DNA from 3 places in the Solibacillus cecembensis genome. Region 2 is predicted to be linked to each of the others. Evidence: riboswitches for the same ligand, from Rfam matches in the RefSeq annotation. Region 2 holds a riboswitch; each other region holds the start of a gene.
What was found. A riboswitch is a leader RNA that binds a small molecule or an ion and turns the genes downstream of it on or off. The one in region 2 is predicted to bind thiamine pyrophosphate.
Positions count from the first base shown of each region.

Region 1: linked by a shared signal. The riboswitch ahead of ACQKIH_RS05205 (YkoF family thiamine/hydroxymethylpyrimidine-binding protein) and the one ahead of thiT (energy-coupled thiamine transporter ThiT) in region 2 are both predicted to bind thiamine pyrophosphate.
Region 3: linked by a shared signal. The riboswitch ahead of tenA (thiaminase II) and the one ahead of thiT (energy-coupled thiamine transporter ThiT) in region 2 are both predicted to bind thiamine pyrophosphate.

Region 1 covers NZ_JBNNMF010000004.1:95,204-97,475, forward strand. Annotated here, with positions in the region: gene thrS (threonine--tRNA ligase) at 1-328, opposite strand, end outside; TPP riboswitch at 944-1,049, shown strand; gene ACQKIH_RS05205 (YkoF family thiamine/hydroxymethylpyrimidine-binding protein) at 1,129-1,710, shown strand; gene ACQKIH_RS05210 (ECF transporter S component) at 1,712-2,272, shown strand, end outside.
Region 2 covers NZ_JBNNMF010000011.1:104,667-106,938, forward strand. Annotated here, with positions in the region: gene ACQKIH_RS11550 (AAA family ATPase) at 1-240, shown strand, start outside; gene ACQKIH_RS11555 (hypothetical protein) at 310-426, opposite strand; gene ACQKIH_RS11560 (magnetosome magnetite crystal formation protein family) at 489-815, opposite strand; TPP riboswitch at 917-1,024, shown strand; gene thiT (energy-coupled thiamine transporter ThiT) at 1,110-1,721, shown strand; gene map (type I methionyl aminopeptidase) at 2,110-2,272, shown strand, end outside.
Region 3 covers NZ_JBNNMF010000001.1:354,988-357,259, forward strand. Annotated here, with positions in the region: gene thiM (hydroxyethylthiazole kinase) at 1-385, opposite strand, end outside; gene tenA (thiaminase II) at 372-1,055, opposite strand; TPP riboswitch at 1,120-1,219, opposite strand; TPP riboswitch at 1,289-1,389, opposite strand; gene ACQKIH_RS01870 (hypothetical protein) at 1,798-1,932, opposite strand; gene ACQKIH_RS01875 (hypothetical protein) at 2,126-2,272, opposite strand, start outside.

The DNA of each region.
Region 1 (2,272 bases), on a different contig from region 2:
TATCATAATAAAACCCGTTTTCAATTACTGGACCTACACCAAATTTTGCATCTGGATATAAACGTTTTACCGCTTGTGCTAACAAATGCGCTGTTGAATGACGGATTACCTCTAAGCCCTCTTTTGACGCAACATCATATAGAGAAATTTCAGCATCCACTAGAATTGGTCGTGTCAAATCAGTTGTTGTCGTATTTACACTACCTACAATTGATTTTTTTGCTAAGCTAGGACTAATCGACTTGGCAATTTCGGTTAGCGTAACACCTTTAGCAAAACGTTTTTGTTCGCCATTTGGAAATTGAATTGTAACTTCTTGATTTGACATACTACCACTCCTTTTCTTTTTTTGGTAAATAAAAAAAACACATATTCGTCCACAAAGGGACGAGTATGTGTTTGAATACCCGTGGTTCCACCCAAATTCCTACTGTACTGTTGCATCAGTAGCTCATTGATACAGATAACGCCTGTATACGTCACTAGTTTCCTAGCACAGCTCCAAGGGAGTAAATCGAATTGTCCAATCAGGAATCTTTCAGCCGGTGATTTCCCTCTCTTTTGATCTTCACTAAAACGATTCATATCCTTATCATTGCTTTTTAAATTGAAATTAGTATTTAATCTAACCTATGCCCAAAATATTGTCAATGACTGTTTTTTTAGAATAAATAGAATATACAACCTGTAATCGTTGCTATGCTTAATTTTACTTGGTTCATAAATTTCCTTACAATAGTGCCCACATATCTCGTAAAATCCCCATACGAATGGAATATTATTTGTGCACTCTGTGCAAAACACAACACGCACGATATTCTTTGTAAATTCCCAATACTTTAACATATCAACCATGGACGAAAGTATGAAATAATAAAACTTCATTTACAATGATAATATTGGTAGGTTATACTGATGGCACATTAAAAAAACTACATACCGTTTTCTGCACTAGGGGTGCCCACTTTGGCTGAGATGCGAGCTTTTGCTCCGATCCCTTATAACTCGATCAGGATAATACCTGCGTGAGGAAGTGCGGTGACTTTCCTATTTTTTCATTTTGGATAAGTGGCTGCATCTTCACGGATGTGGTCTTTTTTTATGAAAATTTTTCGGGAGGTTTTTAATATGCAATGCGGTTTAAGCCCTATCGTTGGATTTCGTTTTTCTCTTCATCCAATGACCAATGATTTTATTTCGGTAATTAAAGGTGCACTTCTAGAAACAGATACATCAAATGTGTGGATGCATACGGATGACGTATCTACTGTTATTCGTGGAAAACAGGTGCATGTATTTAATGTGGCAAAAGCCATCACTTTACATGCTGCTAAAACGGGAGAGCATATTGCATTATCTGGTACTTTTTCTGCTGGTTGTCCAGGTGACTCTGCAGGAGATGTATTTTTGGATAAAGGAGATGAAGTAGCAAATACAGATACTACGAAACAATATGTTTCTTCTCAATTTGCTCTTTATCCGATGAATAATCCTGATTATATGAATGTTATTTACAGAGAAATAGATCGTGCAAAAACGCATGGTGTTTTCAATGAGTCGATGCATTATGCAAGTGGTATTCACGGAGATATACATGATGTATTTGAATTTTACGAAGAATCTTTCACACATGCACGATCAGAAGAACATAAACATCTTGTCATGACGGTTTCAATGAGTATTAATAGCCCTTCTCACGGAGGTTTTTAATATGTTGAAATCTTGGAAGCTAAAAGAGATTGTACTTATGTCTTTATTTTCTGTTGTGTTTGGTATTGTCTATTTACTATTTCTACATGCAGGAAATATTTGGGCAGGGTTTATTGGTCCTATTGCGTATGAATGGATCTTCGGCATTTGGTTTATCGTATCGATTATTTGCATGTATATTATTCGTAAACCTGGAGCAGCAGTCATTTCTGAAACAATCGCAGCAGCAATAGAGGTTTTATTGGGTAATGCCATTGGTCCACGTTTAATTCTTACAGGTCTTATTCAAGGATTGGGAGCAGAAGCAGTTTTTGCCGCAACACGCTACAAACGCTTTGACTTGTGGGTATTAATGTTAGCTGGTGTTGGCTCAGCCGTTTTCAGCTTTGTATATGGATACTTTTTAGGGGGCTTTGCCGTGTACAGCACAGGTTACGTAGCATTAATGTTAGGACTTCGCATATTAAGTGGTGCTCTAATTGCCGGTGTCGGTGGAAAAGCTTTATCAGACGGATTACTCGCTACTGGTTCACTCCGCGGATATGCCATTTCACGATCAAAA
Region 2 (2,272 bases):
GTCATTCAAAGTGTGCAAGGCAGTGTCCATATTGATACGATGTTTATTGATGAAGGCTTCGGTACATTAGATGAGGAATCGCTGAGAAAAGCGATTGATATTTTAATCGATTTGCAACAAACTGGGCGTTTAATTGGTGTCATTTCACATGTTGCAGAATTAAAAGCAGCAATGCCAGCCATATTACAAGTACAAAAGCTAAAAGAAGGCCATAGCCGTACGGAAATTATTATAAAATAAAAACATAAAAAAAACATTTTGATTGCGTGCAAAATGGTTTTTAATGCATATATAAATTGTATCCAGCAATTATTTTAACATTTTGGCATGCTTTGATTTTAATCGATTATCAATTAATTTTTTGACGATTGGATAAACGATTGGCGCATATTTGATTGCAGTTTTTATTACATTCTTTAGCTTCATACTAGAACACTCCTTTAACTTCTATCAATGCTTGTAAAATTAGTATACCCTTTTTCAAAACATTAACGCATTACTTTAATGGCTTGTACTAAATTCCAAATGGAGATGGTAAAAGAAAGAAGTAAGTATAAAATAAAGATAATAATCGGGACTAAAATGCTGCTATCATTAAAAGAAAAAGCATTTGATACGAAAAGTGATGATGAAACGAAGAATGCTAAAAATAAAATACCTAAAACGAACGGGACTAAATGTGAAATAAATGCACGTTTGGCATGAAAGCGAACAGCAGTATCCTTACTCACTATAAATATAAGTAGTGGGACAATGAATGGTGCAAAGAAGATGCTTAAATAGCCAATTGCACTCAAGCCTTTTGAATTATCCAAAATGGTCAACTCCTTTGCTTTTATATATGGGACAATAAATTAGGATATTGATAATATTACTACAATTGGATATAATTGAATAGTTAGAACAATTAAAAAGATGTAACCACAAGGGGTGCCAAATTTGTTGGCTGAGATTGTGCACGAAATGTACTGACTCTTTGAACCTGTAAGTTAATGCTTGCGTAGGGATGTGGATAGAAACCGACTAATAAACGATAGTCAGGCTCTGTCCTGATATCGTTTTTTTTCTATTCCTTCTCATTTTACATCGGAAAATGGAGGAGATTTGTTATGGACAAAAAGAAATTATTAATGATGGTGGAAATTGCAATCTTTGCTGCCATCGGGCTAGTACTAGACCAATATGCATTTAAGTTATGGGCACAAGGTGGATCCATCAGCTTTGTTATGCTACCTATCGTATTAATGGCAATTCGTTGGGGCTTAGCAGCGGGATTAGCAACAGGATTAATAATTGGGGTTTTACAAATGGTATTCGGTGCCTATATTTTACACTGGGTGCAGGCGCTTCTTGATTACGGCATTGCCTTTACAGCGGTTGGAGTAGCTGCTGTTGTACGTAAACCATTACTTGAAGCAACAAAAGCATTAAACAAAGCGAAAATGACGACTTATATTGTCATTGGAATTTTCATCGGTGGATTGTTACGATTCAGTGCCCACTTATTAGCAGGTGTTGTATTCTTTAAGGAATATGCTGGTGATGAAAATGTCTGGAAATATTCAATCCTTTATAATGCTTCGTACATGCTACCGGCGACGATTATAACAGCTGGTATAGCAGTATTATTATTCACATCTGCACCAAGATTATTAAAAACATTTAACTCGCTTCAGAACATGTCCTCTACTTCTAAAAGTGGAAGTTCAACGTCTGGCTGATGGGATAACGACAGCGAGACAACATCATGTCAGCTGAGACGCAATTGATAAATTAAATAATTAAGAATAGAGGAGTGTCTCGAATATGGGACACTCCTTTTATTAGAATCCATAATAGAAAGCTTCCAATAGCAGAAGGAATTCTTTAGTTCAGCTTTTTTAGTAATGAAATATAGCGACTCCGCAAGTTGTGGGATTTGAATACTTACAACTTTTTTAACTTGATTCAGCCGGGGCCAACACCGGCTAAATCAAGTTAAATCCCCCAGCGGATGGCACAGTTTTTTTTGAGCAAGCTCGAAAAAAAATCTGGACTTAATTATGCCATGGCGTAATTGATGTGTGATATAGTGTAGGGTAGATATTGATATGAGGAAGGAAGTTTAACATGATTGTTACAACTAAAGAAGAAATCCAAGCGTTTAAAAAGATTGGTCGCATTTGCGCGGAAATTCGTGAGGCAATGAAGCTTGCGACAGTTCCAGGTGTTACTACGAAGGAATTGGATGAGATTGCGGGTCGCATGTTTGCGGAAGCAGGAGCCATTTCAG
Region 3 (2,272 bases), on a different contig from region 2:
GCCACTGGACACCCGCAATTGCTGCAAGTTCACCCACATTACAGCGAATGGCGTCAAAATGGATTTGCTCAAGCAATTGTTGAACGATCTTTTTTCGGAATACCGTAGCACCAACCCCTACCGGATCAAGTACAATCGGAACATTTAATTCATTCGCCCTTTTTCCAGCAATCAACATCGCCTCAAACGTCCATGAATTGATTGTCCCAATATTAATTAACAGTGCATCTGCCATTGCGACCATTTCTGTCACTTCATCCTTGTCATCTGCCATGACAGGAGATGCGCCGATTGCCAGCAAGCCATTTGCAGTAAAATTAGCAACTACATAATTCGTTATACAATGAACGAGCGGTTTTTTCAGATGAATTTTATGCAAAGTCATATTGCGCGACCTCATTTTCCCAGTTTTCTAATGTCCAAGGCATTTCCCAAAACTTCCATTCGTAATAACAGCTTTTGACGAAATGCGCTTTAAAAATAGCAGTTTTATCAGGTTGTTCTTTGACATAGCGATTCATCAGCGCTTTTTGGTAATCAATTGTCGCTTTAAAATCGTCCGCGCTATACATCGCTATCCAATCCTCATATAGCTTAACACCTGGTTTTGCCTCTTTATATTTTTCACCGATTTCCTGATATAACCACGGACATGGGAACATCGCCGCAAAAGCTTCGGCAACATTACCATTATGTGCAGCATTGTACATATGACTTACATAATTATAAGCAGCAGGTGCCGGCTCAAACGCTTGGAGCTCCTCTTCCGAAACACCCAGTTCTGCAAAAACGGTGCGGTGCAATTCAAGCTCTGCTTCGTTAATAAAGCGTGCATTATCCAGATAATACGTAATATCATCATGATGATCCGCTTTAGAAGCTGCAATCGCTAGCACTTTTGTGTAATGCTTTAAATAATAAGCGTCTTGCATCATATAATATTTGAATTTTTCAATTGGGAGCGTGCCATCAACAAGTCCCTTTACAAATGGGTGCTCAAAGCTTCCTTCCCAGTATAAATCTGTTTCTTTTCTTACCTCATCACAAAATGTCATCATTGTTCCTCCTTGTGGTAGGCTTAAGAACAAAAAAAACGCTTCTATTTGCGTATAGCAAAGAAGCGTCTTACTCATTGCTCCCTACGCCAGTATTAACTGAACAGGTTCTAAGGGTCAGGTTTTAACCTTCTCAACGCATATGCGTCCCCCCGCTATTAGAATATTTACTTGGAAAAAAACAAAAAGCCCCCATAAAGGAGAGCTCACGTACAAAAATGCGAAATAGACGAATCGCTATGTACTTTGCTCCCTACGCCAGTGTTAACTGAACAGGTTCCAAGGGTCAGGTTTTAGCCTTCTCAACGCATATAGCGTCCCCCCGCAAATATTTTAATTACTTTTATGCTATCATTATTCCCATTGAATTGCCAATAGTTTTTATTTAACTTTTGACAAATAGCAATAAATTTCCTGATAGTTATGAATCAGTCGGATAACGAAATGGTTATGTTATAGGAATAGGTTGATTTAGAACGTTAAAGATTCTGCTGTATATGCAAGATATTATACAAAGTTTGATACAGTGCAATTTCTTTTAAATAACATTGAAAACCTTGTTGTTTCTCTGTTTAAACAATTGTGCATAAATAGGTGTATATGAATGAAATACTGAAAAACACCTAAAACATTGGTGTGACGACATTTCAGGTGTTCTATTTTATCCCCAAACTTCGATTTGGGAACGTTATTTTGCATGGCTATGTATACCGTAAGTAATACTGAATAGTGTATGAACTTTCTACTTTTTCTGAGCTATTTCTTTGAGTAAAGAAATTATCTCTTTATCTCGTTTACTATTTTCTCTCATTTTCGCATCAATAGATAAACAAGAAATTGCAATAATAACAACCCCAAGTGTAATAATAAATTCCAATGTCTTTAACCCTCATCTCTATTTTTAAAAATATAATTAACTCATTTTACCCTTTAAAATGAGTTCTCGCAGCGTTTCAGAGCGTTATTTTTTAATAAAAACAGCGACAAACACTGATTTAACAGTGCCTGTCGCTGTTTGAAATGTTACCAAGCTTCCATTTGGGAACGTTTTCGCCTGATTGCAGAATACTCTAAACCAGTTTGTTTTCCTTTTTTCTCACAAAAATTGCCACAATGAATAAAATAATTGCATTAGCAATCAAAAGTCCACCAAAAGTAAGCCCCGCCACAGCAGCTGCAAATCCATCTCCAACATTACGACTAACGTTATTCATTGT